Regions from separate parts of the Paenibacillus sp. M-152 genome, predicted to be linked through region 1. Evidence: riboswitches for the same ligand, from Rfam matches in the RefSeq annotation. Region 1 holds a riboswitch; each other region holds the start of a gene.
The links. A riboswitch is a leader RNA that binds a small molecule or an ion and turns the genes downstream of it on or off. The one in region 1 is predicted to bind cyclic di-AMP.
Positions count from the first base shown of each region.

Region 2: another riboswitch for cyclic di-AMP. It lies ahead of EGM68_RS06865 (hypothetical protein); the one in region 1 lies ahead of EGM68_RS13795 (3D domain-containing protein).
Region 3: another riboswitch for cyclic di-AMP. It lies ahead of EGM68_RS20650 (TrkH family potassium uptake protein); the one in region 1 lies ahead of EGM68_RS13795 (3D domain-containing protein).
Region 4: another riboswitch for cyclic di-AMP. It lies ahead of EGM68_RS00615 (resuscitation-promoting factor); the one in region 1 lies ahead of EGM68_RS13795 (3D domain-containing protein).

Region 1 covers NZ_CP034141.1:3,187,821-3,191,910, reverse strand. The annotation lists gene EGM68_RS13805 (ABC transporter substrate-binding protein/permease) at 1-324, shown strand, start outside; gene EGM68_RS13800 (amino acid ABC transporter ATP-binding protein) at 311-1,033, shown strand; cyclic di-AMP (ydaO/yuaA leader) riboswitch at 1,272-1,445, shown strand; gene EGM68_RS13795 (3D domain-containing protein) at 1,452-2,120, shown strand; gene EGM68_RS13790 (polysaccharide deacetylase family protein) at 2,318-3,124, opposite strand; gene EGM68_RS13785 (NADH:flavin oxidoreductase/NADH oxidase) at 3,428-4,090, shown strand, end outside.
Region 2 covers NZ_CP034141.1:1,533,812-1,537,901, reverse strand. The annotation lists gene kdpB (potassium-transporting ATPase subunit KdpB) at 1-4, opposite strand, end outside; gene kdpA (potassium-transporting ATPase subunit KdpA) at 59-1,735, opposite strand; gene kdpF (K(+)-transporting ATPase subunit F) at 1,881-1,958, opposite strand; gene EGM68_RS06865 (hypothetical protein) at 2,142-2,537, opposite strand; cyclic di-AMP (ydaO/yuaA leader) riboswitch at 2,651-2,822, opposite strand; gene EGM68_RS06860 (glutathione peroxidase) at 3,287-3,772, shown strand; tRNA gene EGM68_RS06855 (tRNA-Leu) at 3,921-4,003, opposite strand.
Region 3 covers NZ_CP034141.1:4,723,480-4,727,569, forward strand. The annotation lists gene EGM68_RS20640 (LysR family transcriptional regulator) at 1-334, shown strand, start outside; gene EGM68_RS20645 (potassium channel family protein) at 340-1,017, opposite strand; gene EGM68_RS20650 (TrkH family potassium uptake protein) at 1,036-2,376, opposite strand; cyclic di-AMP (ydaO/yuaA leader) riboswitch at 2,785-2,937, opposite strand; gene EGM68_RS20660 (CPBP family intramembrane glutamic endopeptidase) at 3,199-4,090, shown strand, end outside.
Region 4 covers NZ_CP034141.1:128,149-132,238, forward strand. The annotation lists gene EGM68_RS00605 (HD domain-containing protein) at 1-671, shown strand, start outside; gene EGM68_RS00610 (TatD family hydrolase) at 714-1,484, shown strand; cyclic di-AMP (ydaO/yuaA leader) riboswitch at 1,685-1,965, shown strand; gene EGM68_RS00615 (resuscitation-promoting factor) at 2,237-3,385, shown strand; gene rnmV (ribonuclease M5) at 3,531-4,076, shown strand; gene rsmA (16S rRNA (adenine(1518)-N(6)/adenine(1519)-N(6))-dimethyltransferase RsmA) at 4,084-4,090, shown strand, end outside.

The DNA of each region.
Region 1 (4,090 bases):
GTAGACCGTGGACAGATGGAAGCTGCCCGCTCGCTCGGGATGGGACGAGGCAAAGCAATGCGTCATGTCATTTTACCGCAAGCATTTAAATCTATATTGCCTGCTATTGGTAATGAGTTCATTACGATCATTAAAGAATCATCTATTATTTCGACCATTGGGATGGTGGATATTATGTATCAAGCCCAGGTCATTAAGAATATTACCTACGAAGGCTTGAGTCCGTTCGTAATCGCAGCCGCTATTTATTTTGTAATGACATTCAGCTTATCTAAGTTGTTGGGTTTATGGGAAAGGAAGTTGAGAGCCAGTGATCACCGTTAAACAACTGCGTAAATCATTCGGTAAGAATGAAATTTTAAAAGGCATTGATATAGATATCGCCAAAGGTGAAGTAGTCGTCATTATCGGCCCGAGTGGTTCAGGAAAAAGTACGTTTTTGCGTTGTATGAATCTGTTGGAACAGCCAACAGAAGGGGAAATTTTGTTTGAGGGTGAGCCGATTACGGCCCGTGGTCATAATATTAATGCGACTCGGGAGAAGATGGGGATGGTTTTCCAGCATTTTAATCTGTTTCCGCATAAAACAATACTGCAGAATCTGACGCTTGCACCAACGCAGGTGAAAAAGCAGTCGGGGAAAGAAGCGGAGAAAATTGCGCTGGAGCTCCTGCGGACCGTGGGTCTTGAGGATAAGAAGAATACCTACCCGAACCAGTTATCTGGCGGTCAAAAACAACGTATTGCGATAGCACGTGCTTTGGCCATGCAGCCGCACGTAATGCTGTTCGATGAGCCTACTTCTGCCCTTGACCCTGAAATGGTTGGAGAGGTTCTGGACGTGATGAAGAAGCTCGCTGAGGGCGGCATGACGATGGTGATCGTGACGCATGAAATGGGCTTTGCCCGTGAGGTAGGGGATCGAATCATCTTTATGGACAACGGTCAAATTATAGAACAAGGTACGCCTGAGCAAGTATTCGGTACTCCAAGCCATGACCGTACCCGTGATTTTCTTGCTAAAGTGCTGTAAGAAAATGCTTTTATGAAATATTAACAAAGCCCTCTCGTGATGATGTTTCACGGAGGGCTTTTCTCTTTTTGTCACTATATCTCCATATTTTCGTAACAGAAAACGAATTCTTGATGACAAAATTGTAACGAGTATAGTATGATATTTTAGGTTACCAACATTTTCATGCAGATAAGGTTACAAAATTGTGATATTATGCAGTAAGCCAAAACTTACCGGGGCAGCAGCAATGATAATAAATACTCAGGTGCTGGGGTCAAACCATGGGAAGTGCGGGGGACGTAACAACGGCAATGATTCCAATGCATCATAAGATGTTGTGGAATATGCCTAGGGGTGAATTGCACAAGCATAGGGCTTCTCCTGAGTCCGAATCCGACAGCTAACTTCGCAGGCATAACAGAGGAGGTACATATCTTTGAAACATTTAAAACATATTGGACAAACTATGAAATTTGCGGTGCTTGCTGCAGCTATTGCAGGGCTGGCACAGACAGCTGGAGTAGCAGATGCTGCTTCGCTTCACACTGCCAAAGAAGGCGATACCTTCTTTTTGCTTGCTCAACGTTATGGGGTATCAGTAGATGAGTTGACGAAGGCTAACCCGGATATTGCGTCCAACAACATATATGCAGGTCTGCAAATTAAAGTGCCAGACGAAAAAAGTGTAAAGGCGGCTTCGGATTCGAAGCCACAGCTTCTTACAGAGAAAGCACCAGCGAATGAGAAGCCAACAATTGAAGCATGGGGCAAAACATTCAATTACAGTAAAGTAGTTGATGTTAAAGCTACAGCATATTCTGCCGCAGCTGATGAAAATGGCAAATGGGGTGCGGTCGATTATTACGGCAATCCGCTTAAGCTAGGTACAATTGCGGTAGACCCGAAAGTCATTCCTATGGGAACAAAGGTGTTAGTTACAGGTTATTCCCATCCTGGATTGCCAGACCATTCTTTTGTGGCCGTTGCCCGTGATCAGGGCAGTGCTATTACCGGAAAGCGGATTGATATCTTTATCCCTGGCAATAAATCATTCGTGAACGACTTCGGCTTCCAGAATGTGAAACTGTACGTCATTGATAAATAGCATTGTGCTTATGTATGATTTGATTAAACATAATATAAGTTATGTAAACTTGATCTATCATACAACATATAACTGGGACGACTTTTTATTAGGCCCGGTCGTTTATCGCTAAAAAAGGCTGTCTTACAAGCAGAAGCATTCTGCTCGTTAAGGCAGCCTTTTTACGTTGTTGGTATATTTGAAGCTTAGACGTACTGTTATTTTCGTTCCGATGTGTGAAGTAGCCGGGGGACAGTGACAAATTTGTAGCCCTTAGCTTTTAGAGAGTGGATTAGACCCGGCAAAGCTTGGACAGTGCCTTGCAAGTTGGAACTTTGACCTCCACCTGCATGCATTAAAATAATGGAGCCAGGTCCGGTAGCCGGGATCACGTTGCGCTGAATTTGTGTTTTGCTTAATCCCTTCCAGTCTAGAGAGTCCACATTCCAATTGACGATCATGTACCCATGACGACGTGCCCACTGGATTTGAGGCTCCGTGATTTCACCATAGGGTGGTCGTATCAATCTGGGCCGAAAACCTATGCTGGCTTCTAAAATGCGTTCTGTTTTTGTAATCTGGTGGCGAAAACGTTCTGGTGTGGCCTTCCTGAAATCCGGATGAGTATAGGAATGGTTTCCTATAGCATGACCCTCACGGATGATGCGGCGTATGATCCCCGGATGCTTTTCCGCACGGTGGCCGACGATAAAAAAGGTAGCTTTGATACCATTTGCGTGTAATACGTCCAAAACCTGCGGCGTATACCTTGAATCGGGCACATCATCAAAGGTTAAGGCAATTTGGCGGGTGTGCGGGCCGCACATTTTAAAAATGTCCGCATGCTTTTTTCGTAGCATCGCTAATGTTGGAGTAGCTCGATCTTTACTTTGATATACCGAAGTAGCGACAGCAGCTTCCTTGGGATGGGGCGTTCCGATGTTGGGAGGCGTGTCCGCGTGAACGGGAAAACTTGAAAATGCTAGTAACAGTGCTAAACATGGCAACACTCCCCTGTACCGCATTTGTATTCCCCCTTTCCGTGCAGTGGTACCTAGTGGTGCTCTCAGCTATTATGTACCTGTCCTATTAAAATTATGCTGGTGATTGAGTGAAGCCCTCCACGGCTGAAGAGAAGTACATCATGAAGCGGGTATCCGTGAAGATGACGAAGTAAACGTACATATTCTCTTAAACATGACCGAAAACTGAAGCATTTTCGCAAGTTTTAGCCTTACAAAGGATTCGGTATACCGTGACAGCTGGTGTATAATGGGGATGCTATTCATTATGATACATACTTGGAATTGAGGGAAGGATGGATAAAAGTGACCGACTTGTTTACTCCTTATCAATTAAAGGGGCTTTCATTAAAAAATCGGATTGTCATGCCCCCAATGTGCCAATACAGCGTGGAGGCCAAGGACGGCAAACCGACGGATTGGCATTATGTCCATTATGTGAGTCGCGCGGTAGGAGGGACTGGGCTCATAATTGTGGAAATGACAGCGGTTCATCCGGATGGACGCATTACGGATCGTGATTTGGGCATTTGGAGTGACGAACATATTCCTGCATATCGTAAAATTGTAGAGGAAGTCCACAAGTATGGTGCCAAAATTGCCATTCAATTAGGCCATGCCGGACGCAAGGCCGAGGATGCTGAGACACCTGTAGGCCCGTCCTCGATCCCCTTTAGTGAACGCTTTAAAGATCCGCACACTTTGACGAGAGCAGAAGTCAAGGAACTGGTTCAGGCCTACAAAGAGGGGGCTCGCCGGGCGGTAGAAGCGGGTTTTGACACGGTAGAGATTCATGGTGCTCACGGCTATCTGATCCATCAATTTCATTCCCCTTTAACCAATACCAGAGAAGATGAGTATGGGCAGGATTTGTCACTGTTTGGTGTTGAGGTGATCCGTGCTGTTAAAGAGGTACTTCCTGCTGATATGCCTGTGCTAATGCGGATATCTGCCAAAGAATATGTCCAA
Region 2 (4,090 bases), 1.7 Mb from region 1:
TCATGATCAAGCACCCCGTTCATCCATTCTCATTTTTCTTCTTCATGCTCATTTTTCATCACATGGTCAAAAATTCAGCTACAGGACCCAATACGATCACCGGCAAAAAGGTTAACGCACCAATCAACAGAACAACTCCGATGAGGATGGCTCCAAACAGCTTGTTGTCCGTGCGCAGTGTGCCTATCGTCACCGGGGTCGGGGCTTTGGCATTCAACGAAGCTGCCACAGCCAGCAATGCAATCATGGATACATATCGTCCAAAAAACATAACTGCTCCTGTTGTAACATTCCAGAACACGTTGTTATCTGAAAGGCCTTCAAATCCTGAACCGTTATTTGCCGCAGATGATGCATATTCATAGAGCACCTGAGTCAACCCGTGATATCCGGGGTTAGAGACCGCATCGTATCCCCAATGACTCATAAACGCAAGCGCAGTTGGAGCAAGAATAAGAAACGGATGTACCAAAATGGCAATCGCAATCAGCTTCATTTCCTTGCCTTCAATTTTCCTACCCATAAATTCCGGGGTTCTTCCGACCATCAAACCGCATATAAACACCCCCAGAATCGCATACATCAGCATATTCATCAGCCCGACGCCCTTGCCGCCAAAAATGACGTTTAGCATCATTTCTCCCAAAGCAGCCATACCACCTAGCGGGGTCAGTGTATCATGCATATTATTGACCGAACCTGTCGTCGCCGCCGTTGTGACCGCAGTGAATAATGCCGATTGTCCAATGCCGAAACGAACCTCTTTCCCTTCCATGCTTCCCTGAGATGCATCCATACCCAGTGCCTGGATTAACGGATTACCTGTCTTCTCCGACACATACGTTATGGATAGAAAAATAAGGAACAAGACCATCATCGAGCTAAAAATAATCCAGCCCTGCTTGCGATTACGGGCAAACAATCCAAAAGTATACGGCAACGAAGCCGGCATTACCCACATTGCTAATATTTCCAGTACGTTCGTCCAAGGACTTGGATTCTCAAAAGGATGAGCAGAATTAGCTCCCGCAAAACCGCCCCCGTTCGTGCCCAAATGCTTGATGGATTCCAATGAGGCAATAGGTCCCATAGCAATCTGCTGCTGTGTACCGCTTAAAGTCGTAATATCCGCTGTAGGCTGTAGCGTCTGTGGTACTTTTAGTCCCACCAGCACCAGCGTAAGTATAAAGGCAAGCGGCAGGAAAATCCGTATGTTGGCTTTAATAAAATCTTGAAAAAAATTACCCAGCCCTTCACCGCGCCGCGTCAATCCCCTCATAAAAGCCGCAGCAACCGAAAACCCCGAAGCAGCCGAAGTAAACATCATCATCGTGACGAACGCCATCTGTGTCAGATACGTAAGCCCGCTCTCACCGCTATAATGTTGGAGATTCGTATTGGTCATAAAGCTGATTACCGTATTAAAGGCCAGTGATGCTTCCATATTACTGTTTCCAACCGGATTGCCCGGGAGTATAGCCTGCAAGCGCAATAGCAGGTAGCTGATCCCCACAAGCACCACATTGGTTGCAATGAAACTCATAGCATACGTGGTCCAACGCATGCTGTCCTGTTTCTTCAAGCCTACAGCCTTATAAATCAGCTTTTCCGTCCCACCAAAAATCCGATCCGTCCGATTCGGTTCATTCGAAAATACGTGATACATATAGGTACCCACTGGCTTAACCAAGAGCAGCAATATGACGATCACAATTCCAATTTGCAGTAGCTCCATCCTCTATTCCTCCTTAAAATGCTCCTGCATTTGGAACAACAGACCTGCTTCAGACCATCCATTGAGTGCACACGTTTGCGAAAATCTGCCCCTCTGATGCTTCATTCTTGATCTGCTGTTCCCGCCTGCTCGATCCTATAGTTGACTAGAACTTTTCAGGATTCAGGAGTGCGTAGATTAAATACACGAACACAATAACCGTGAGCCCTAGCACAACGATCATCCTCTTCGCCCTCCTTTTGAGGTCTGCGCATCACACCAGCGTATAAACAGTAATATCACTCCATAACTCACAGCCATTACGAGCAGCATGTATAAATCCATCATGTTCCTATCCTCCGTATCGCTCCTCAGATTGTCCTTTTGATTCCATCATAAAATCATAAACCAGCTATGTTATAAGTGCTTATCCGTTCAGCAGGAAACCCACCTCTCCGTTCAATGTGTAGATCACATGGTCCGCTCCCAATCCCCGATAAATTCCTTGCGGATTACAGCCGTGCGTTATAACATAGATCGATTCTGATGTTAGTGGCCGACATATTTGCAGGAAACGGCAAGTCAAATTCAAGCTGTTTTCGAACAAATACACACTCCCAATTTCTTTACTAGGAAAATTCCATTTTCCCGCTTGCATCGTATTGATGCGCACAATGTGCTCCACACCCATTTTTTTGAGCTGTCGTTCCTCCTGAGTGCTATTTGTGAGAACTGCAAACGCCAATTTTTTGAACATAAGCAATTTCACAAAACTTCTGCCCGCTTCATTCGGTGCAGTGACAATAATTAACCGACCTTCCATCAGTAGCTCCTCTCCCGGTATAAAAAGACAACAAAAAGAAGCCGAAGGAAAAAGGCTTCCTCCGGCTTCATACATTCCATGATAAAATAAACCATGGCTGCACACGGCGGTTTGTTGCCTCTCCCTGTACGCTTACGAGGTTAGCTGTCGGATTCGGACGTGAGAGTCGCCCTATTTACGGCACTTGACCGGAAAATTCACCCCATGAGACACACGGCTTTCAAAGCCGTACATACTCGTTGGTTCCCCCGTTTTTGCAACTGCAAAATTCAGCGCTTTAGACAATTCGTTGTTGCTTCATTGGTGTTAATTTGAAATTACGTCTTGAATCATACACCCGTGCAAGGAAGACTGTAAAGCTCAACGGCGGGGCTATAAACCACCCTTTAGAGCATAGGAGATTAAGAATAACGCTTACAAGGCATCTATGCTTCTCGTATCTCTTTAAAACTCTGTATTTCACCCCTTTTTGAAAATGAAAGGCATGTCAATATTGGCGTAGGGTATGGCTTAGTTACTCCTTATTTGCAAAAAGGAAAGAAAATACGCTATACGTGCCAGATAATTACCGATTGAACCCGTTTTTATGAGAAGAAACACCTCAATTAGCTCCATTTGAAGTGCGATTTACCGTTTTGAACAAAAGACGATTTTACAATGGTCCAATGCCCGTATACTCTTCCGGACTTGCAACCCCTTGTTGAGTTGCTTACAATTTAATTGCAGAATATTGAATGAGGAGGGATATCATGAGCGTATATAAATATGATGCACAGACCCTACAAGGGGTACAAATTCCGTTATCCACATACGAAGGGAAAGTTCTACTTATCGTGAATACTGCCAGCAAATGTGGGTTAACCCCCCAGTACAAGGCGCTACAAGAGCTATATGACCAGTATCATGAACAGGGGCTCGAAATTTTGGGATTTCCCAGCAACCAGTTCGCCAAACAAGAGCCGGGCTCCAGCGAGGAGATCTCTGAGTTTTGCCAAATCAATTACGGTGTGACCTTCCCCATGTTCGCCAAGACAGATGTCAACGGTGATCAGGCACATCCTCTATTTCGCTACCTGACCCACACTGCTCCGGGAGTATTAGGCTCCAAAGCGATCAAATGGAATTTCACTAAATTCTTAATTACACGAGAAGGTAACGTATTTAAGCGTTATGCGCCGCAAACCACTCCAGATAAGCTTATAGGAGATATAGAGAAGCTTTTGCGGAAAAACTGACATCTTTCTTCATTACAGTTAACGAGCGGTCCGCTGTCCATATGACCGCTTCTGTAACAGAATGATATAACGAAAAATATTTAACGAAAAAAGCACCCCTTCACGTAAAACGTGTCAGGATGCTTTTTCAACTGGGTATTACACATAATGCGGTCGAGAGGACTCGAACCTCCACGGGCGTACGCCCACTACCCCCTCAAGATAGCGTGTCTGCCATTCCACCACGACCGCATGTCATAATGTATTGAGGCAACAGATTTATTATACTCTCTCAGCAACAATTTGTAAACAATAATATTATAATTATTTTAGTGTAAC
Region 3 (4,090 bases), 1.5 Mb from region 1:
GATCATTTTCTCCAAAGGAACCTGGTACCGCAGCCTGACGGATGACTTGTTCCAGCGCAGCGGCATTATGCCGGATATCCGCATGGAAATCGACTCCTTCGAGGCGATTGTACGTCTGCTTCCAACCTGCAAGGCATCCGCTTTGCTGCCCAAATCCTACTTGCGCAGCGAACTGCTGCGAGATAATGGACTTACTGCATTGTACTTGCCTGATTTGAAGGAGACACGCCGAACGACCTCCCTCATATACTCAGAAACGGCCGATCTCGGCCCGACAGCACGACGCTGGATTAGCGAGACACGTGCATCGTTTGCAGGCTACCGTATGGTGTAGAGAATTTAACCCTCTTCATTGATATTAACGACCTCATCCTCAAAGCGGCCGATATTGTCATTGGAGCCGATAATGACCATAATATCGTCTGCTTTCAGCCGATCCATAGCTGTCGGCGCGATCAAGATACCATTCGCCGTATGAAGTGCCACGATGCTGCAACCAAAGCGGGTACGAGCATTTAATTCTGCTAACGTTTTGCCATTCAGACATGCAGGCACATTGAGTTCCACAATGCTGTATTCCTTGGACAGCTCCAAATAATCGAGCAGATTAGGCGTGACCAGCTGATGCGCTACCCGAATACCCATATCTCGTTCCGGATAAATGACTCGGTCCACCCCAAGCTTCTCTAACGCACGCCCATGCAGTACAGATATAGCTTTGGCTACGACTTTTCTCACACCCAGCTCCTTCAGCAAAATGGCGGTCAGGATGCTTACCTGAATATCATCACCAATTGCAACAATGCCGCAATCGAAATTACGGATGCCCAGTGACCGCAACGCATCCTCATCTGTAGCGTCCGCCACGACAGTATGTGTCAGGATCTCACTCATACTGTCTACAACATCCTCATTCCGATCAATGCCCAGCACCTCGCACCCCATATCCACCAATTGCAAAGCCAGGCTTGAGCCAAACCGTCCCAAGCCAATGACTACAAACTGCTGCGTTTTCATATCTACTCGAAAACTCCCTTACCCTATAATTATTTTACCTTCTGGATGACGATACAATTCCTTACCCTTTTTCGGTCCCAGTGCATAAGCTAGCGTGAGTGGACCCAGCCTGCCTGCAAACATCGTCAGAGTAATCACCAGCTTGCCTACAACTGACAAATCAGGTGTAAGCCCCATAGACAGCCCTACTGTACCAAATGCAGACACTGTCTCGAACAAGATCATTAGAAAATGATGATCTTCGGTTGCGGACAGAATCATCGTCACCCCAATCACGAACAGCAGCCCCAGCAAGGTAATGGTCAAAGCCTTATAAATTCGTGCCTGCGCAAGTCGGTACCGGAACAACACAATATCTTCCCGTCCCCGCAGCATCGAAAACACCGCTCCAATGAGCAGGGCAAATGTAGTGGTCTTAATCCCGCCCCCAGTGGAGCCAGGCGAAGCTCCAATAAACATGAGTATGATGATAAAAAACTGCGTAGCCTGCCGCAAGCCTGCAATGTCCAGCGTGTTGGCACCTGCGGTACGTGGAGTAACGGACTGGAATAAAGAACCCAGCAGTTTACCACCCCAATCAAGCGAGCCAAGCGTCTTTGGATTCGTAAACTCAAATACAAAAATGACGAGCGTCCCGACGACAATCAGAGCAGCTGTCATGCTGAGTACCACCTTGGTATGTAAGGATAATCTCTTACGCTTACGATAATCTGCCAGGTCTGACATCACTACAAAACCAATACCACCCGAAATAATGAGAAACATGGCTGTAAAATTAACAATCGGATCATATACATAACCTGTCAGGCTGCGAAATTCACCGAATAAATCAAAACCAGCATTATTAAACATGGAAATGGCATGCCAAATTCCAAAATAAATCGCCCTGCCGACAGGCATATCAAATGACCAGCGAATCGAAAAAATAGCTGCACATACGCCCTCAATCATCAGCGAGTACCATAGCACCTTGCGGATCAATCCAACAATTCCTTCGACAGAGGTCTGATTCATCGCTTCTTGCAAAATAAGGCGCTCCCGCAAGGAAATGCGACGTTTGAACACCAGCGCGATCAAGGTAGCCATGGTCATAAAGCCAAGACCACCGATCTGGATCAGCGCAACGATAACGATTTGACCAAAGGTTGTAAAAAAGAGCCCTGTATCCTTAACGACAAGTCCGGTTACACAGGTCGCGGATGCGGCAGTAAACAAAGCGTCTATAAACGCAAGTGGTTTTCCTGTTGTATTAGAGATGGGCAGCATTAACAATAAACTACCTATTAGAATGATAATGGCAAAGCCTGCAACGAATATCTGCGGTGGAGAAAGCCGAAGCCAGCGTGCATTGGGATTCATCTATTCATCACTTCTCTCCTAATCCTTAAAACTATAAAAACAGTGACTTAATACGGTGTAAGCCCGCTACGCGTTCCATTTATCTTCCGATCGTCGTTGCCCCTGATTTTTTTGATTTTCCAAACCTTAAGTAGCTATAATTAGCATTCCCTGAATACAGGAAGAATGCATGTCAAACACTACTCGGCTCCCTGTGCTATTGGCGAGCAGCAGCGAAGGGGGCAGAATTGTTCTGAAGAAGCGAAGCGTTTGCCTTTATCTCCGGATTTTAACCATTAAAGGGTTTATACAATCAAAAAAATCCGGGGATAACAGCAATCGAAGGAATAATCTGAACCCGCAGCGGTCTAACCAATCCAAACACTTTTATACACACAAAAAAAGACACCGGAAAACCGAGTGCCTGACTTGGTTCCTGTCCACAGCCTACGAGGTTAGCTGACGGATTCGGACAGCACAGTATGCCCTATTTACACTTCCGGTCCATCAGGATCGGCTGTAAAATTCACCCCAGTAACATGGTTCCCCCGTTTTCTCATAGAAATTCGGCTTAAATGTATATCATTACCCATATATTTCATAGGCATTGCCTCAAGATTATAATCCTTCTCTATCCAGATCACAAAACCGATTTCGCCGAAAAAACGTGAAATTGGCTTTAATTCGCGAATAGACATCGGTTAATCACAGCTTATCTAATTTTATTAAAACTTTAAAGTGCTTTCACTCTGTTTTCATGAATATCGCTGGTCTGTTGGCGGGAACCTGTGCAGTATGATATCTTTAATGGATGTTCTTATTTACAGATTAAGGAGGAAACTCATGAATCCTATCGGGAAACCGGTCGTGCTCACGGCCAACTTCAAAAAATTAGGCTTGCTGGGCGGGGTTGGCCTGATTTGCTTTTTTATCTTTCAATTGCTTATTCCCTCGCTTAGCAATCCAAGTCCGGAATCATTGATGAATGCAAAGGTCATCAGCAAACAAGAAGCGGTCATACACGCCCTGGACTTCGCCCGTTCCGAGCTGGGCTATACGGAATCACAGCCAGAGAAGCCCGTCGTAACCTATCAGGCTGAAACAGATTTGTACGGTTATTTATCCAGAGAAAAATTGGTTCAAGAGTACGATCGTACATGGAAAAAAAATTATCCATATGAAACCTTTCGGGTTGATTTGCCTGACTCCTCAGCGAAGGGCAAGCTGCAAATTCATGTGGATTTATCCACTGGGAAGGTCGTTAGCTTTAAACGGATCACCTCCAGCACCAATTACACACAGGCTGATGTTTCTACAGATGAACAAGCACAAAGCAGACTTGTACGTGTAGCTGAGGGTGACATGACGCTCGAAGCCAAGGAACAGGCTGCAGCAATATGGATCAAACGCTTTGGCTTTAAGCCATCTGAATTGAAGCTCGCGACCACTGAGGGGGAAGGTGGATTAAAATATACCGTGGACGGAAAGAAAATCGGCGCCTCGGTACTTACGCTGGCTTTTACTTTTGAAGACGGGGTTGTTCGCTCGTTTACCCAAAGCTTTTCGGCCCCTTCGTCCTATACCGACTATGTTAAAAAGCAAACATACTGGGCGAATTGGATGACTTATGCGGGTTATGCCCTATTTAGCTTTGTCCTAGGCGTACTTGCCATTGTGTATGCGTCACTCACCCGACGACATACTTCATTTGTGCGCGGTATTATTCTGTCCATTG
Region 4 (4,090 bases), 2.8 Mb from region 1:
GAATTGTCGTAAAAGAGTCGGGTATGCATGCAGTAGAGGATTATCTAATGTCACGCTACCAGATGTACTGGCAAATTTATTTCCATCCTGTAACACGCAGCTCAGAAATCCTGTTACGTAAAATTTTCAAGAGAGCTAAGGAATTGTTCAAAAACGGATATGAGTTTGGTTTTCTGCTGGATCCGCTGCCAGATCTATTAAAAGGAGAGCTAACAGTAGAGCAGTATTTGATGCTGGATGAGTCTTTGATTCAGACGGTATTTAGCCAATGGAAACGAGAAAAGGACGAAATTTTAAGTGATTTGAGCAGCCGTTTTATGGATCGTAGATTGTATAAATATGTAGAGATTGAAAATATGGATACAGATACCGTTGACCATATTCGAGAGGCTTTGGAAAAGGCTGGCTTGCATCCTGAATATGATCTTGAAATTGATTTTCCGACAGATCTTCCTTATGATGTGTTTCGGCAGGGCGGTTCAACGGACAACCAGATTTTACTGCTTGGACGTCAGGGCGAGGTACGGGAAATATCCGAAGTTTCAGAAATTGTACGCTCAATAAGTGGCATTCACCGAGGAAAATATCACATGTATTTTCCCCAGAATAAATTGAACGGGGTAAAAGAAAGGCTTCCTGCCGAAATAAGGAATTATTTTGTCAAACAATAGACAAATATATTGAAATGTAAGTAAGAAAAGGAGATGAAAACCTTGGATTTATTCGACACTCATACTCACCTAGATGCGCCACAATTTGACGAAGACCGTGAAGAAGTTATAGCACGTGCTGTCGAATCAGGAGTAACACGGATGATCAATATCGGATTTAATCGTGAGACCATTCCATCCACCATGAAGCTGGCTGAGACGTATGATTTTATTTATGCAGCCGTTGGATGGCATCCGCAGGATGCCATTACAATGCAGGAGGGTGATTTAGAATGGATTGCATCGTTATGCAGTCATAAAAAGGTTGTAGCGATCGGAGAGATCGGTCTGGATTATTATTGGGATACATCACCAAAGGATGTGCAGCAGCGGGTACTTCGAAATCAAATTGGCCTGGCACGTGAGCTCAACATGCCAATTGTTATCCATAACCGGGATGCACATGAAGATATTGTGAGGATTTTACGTGAGGAAAAGGCGGGCGAGATTGGCGGAGTCATGCACTCCTTTTCTGGGAGTTGGGAGACAGCTAAAATGGTGCTGGATATGGGTTTCCACCTTTCCTTCGGCGGGCCCATAACGTTCAAAAATGCCAAGCAGCCAAAAGAGGTGCTGGCCCAGGTACCGTTGGACCGTCTGCTTATTGAAACGGACGCGCCTTACTTGACGCCTCATCCGTTTCGTGGGAAGCGAAATGAGTCGGCACATGTGAGATTGGTGGCAGAGGCAGCTGCCCAAATTAAGGGAATTACGGTGGAGGAATTGGTATCCATTACGACCCAAAATGCCTTGGAACGATTTGACATTCAGTGAAAAAGCGAAGAAATCAATCAAAATAAAGAGATAGACGGAGCTAATTATGATTTTGTTGCAGGAAACTCAAGAATATTACAATTTTTTAACCGAATATTTTGAAAAATGTACTTGAAACCTGCTTTACAACATGCATGGAAACAGGATATCATCTTTTCAGTGAATTGTTGTTGAGTGTAAACATCAACAAATCATTTCATGAACCAGTCTCGCTGAGTCCCTTTTACAGGGAACGGGGGAACCGATATGGCTTACAGTACGTCCGGCGTATGTGCAAGAGATATTATCTCTTCAGTAGCCGGCTCGACCGAAATTCATTTCCTGGATGGGATTGAACAGGTAGAGAAGCCGTATTTCGATTTCTTTCTGGGTCTTCGGGGTGAATGTGAAGGCGACCGCCATGAGCGGTTGACCTAAGCTAGGGCGACTCTCTACGTCCGAACCCGACAGCTAACCCCGTAAGCGTAACAAGAGAGAAGCCATCTCGTGCATGAGTTTTCCCGCATATTCACACATGTCGGAAGCCACGAAAGAGCTCTCTAGTCTCTTTCTTTGGCTTTTTTTGTTGTGAATAAAAGAAAATCTGTCATCATACTGTGGTTAAACAGGGGAGGACAGCATGCCGCGAAGACGGGTACATGGTGCAGGACAGTCGCAGTACGGGCTTGTCTTGTAGAAAATCTGTTATAGTCACGTCAACGATCAACTATGTCTTACTCCAGACGGCGGGCTATGTAAGGAGGACGGAGGAAATGGGCATTTTCCGAAAAGAGGAGACCCATGAGTCACGCTCATCCAGCATGTCTTACGTATTACGTTGGAAGCAAGAGAATGTGCGCCAGGCTGCTTTGGTTGCTATTTTTCTAATCGCACTAACGATTATGATTTCAATTCTGATGTACACGCAATCTAAAAAACAAGTCTTTTTTGTCATCGATGGTAAGGCATCTGCGGTAGAAACCCGGGAATCCAAGCTCCAAGATTTGCTCAATGAGCATTCTATTTCACTTCAGCCGCATGATACAATTTCCATGCCGCTAAACGGGGCAGTACAGGATGGGGATCGCGTAGTCATTAAACGTGCCAATCAGGTTAAAGTATCCTCAGGCAATGAGACGAAAAAGCTGTACACAACAGAAAATACAGTAGAGGGTGCCATTCGCACTTCGGGCTATAAATTATCATCAACGGATAAAGTTTACCCTGCGTTGGATGCCTCTGTTTCAGCTAACATGGACATAAAAATCGTCCGTGTGAAGAAACAGCAGGTCGAACAGAAAAAACAAGTGCCTTATCAGGTCATCAAAACGGCAGATCCAAGTCTCTATAAAGGCGATAATCGAGTCATTCAAAGTGGCAAATCGGGTGTGGTAGTCCAGCATGTTCAAAAGGTATACCATGATGGAAAATTGGTGTCCAAACAGCTGGTCAACAAGGAAGTCGCACAAAATCGTGTGGATAAGGTAATTGCGGTAGGGACGAAGAAAAAACCGGTCGTTCTAGCTGCTTCCATCGGCCCTAAAGATGCGGTTAAGGCTACAAAGGTTAGTTCGGGCAGTGCTGTCCGTAAAGCAGGTATTAATTTTAATTATAAAAAAGTTTTACAAAATGTCTCCATGACGGCGTACTCTGCCCAGGAGCCAGGTATTGGTACACGTACCGCCTCCGGCACGCGTGTCACGGAAGGACGCACCATCGCTGTCGATCCGAATGTAATTCCCATCGGCTGGTGGGTGTATATTGAAGGGGTAGGCTTCCGCCGTGCGGAGGATACCGGTGGCGCGATTAAAGGCCACAAAATCGATGTGTATTATGAGAGTTTAAGCCGGGCTAACCAATTTGGTCGTAAGCACGGTAAAACCGTATATGTTATCGGACCTGTAAAGCCGGAAATCAACTAAAACAGGTTGTGTATGTTGAGGACAATGCGATAGTATTAACAACATAGTTATGCCATGCTAAGAAGAGGATATCCTCTTCTTATTTTGTTTTCAAAAGCAGGGAAAGATAATATATGTTGCTGTATAGCAGTGGAGGGAAACGAAGATGATCAAGGAAGTGATCGTGGTGGAAGGCCGGGATGATACGGTAGCCATTCGCCGTGCTGTCGAAGCAGATACGATAGAAACTGGCGGTTCAGCCATTAATAAAATGACGCTGCGGAAAATTGCATTGGCACAGGAACGGCGGGGGGTCATTATTTTAACTGATCCCGATCATGCAGGGGAGCGTATCCGTAAAATTATCGCCTCCAAGGTCCCCGGCTGCAAGCAGGCTTTTATACCTGAGGCAGAGGCGACACGCAAAGGGGATATTGGCGTGGAGAATGCCTCCCCGGAAGCCATCAGACACGCTCTCGCGCGGGTACATACGACAGTGGAAGGCGCCGAACCGCTGATTGAAATGGCGGACCTGATTGACGCTGGACTTATTACCCACCCCAATGCTGCTGCACGCCGTATGGCCTTGGGGAATGTACTGGGTATTGGCTATTGTAACGGAAAGCAGCTACATAAGCGGCTCTCTGTCTTTCAGATCAGTCGTGAGGAATTTGCCAGTGCGCTGGCACAAATCGAAAGTGAAGGATTGTGATATCCGTATGACAG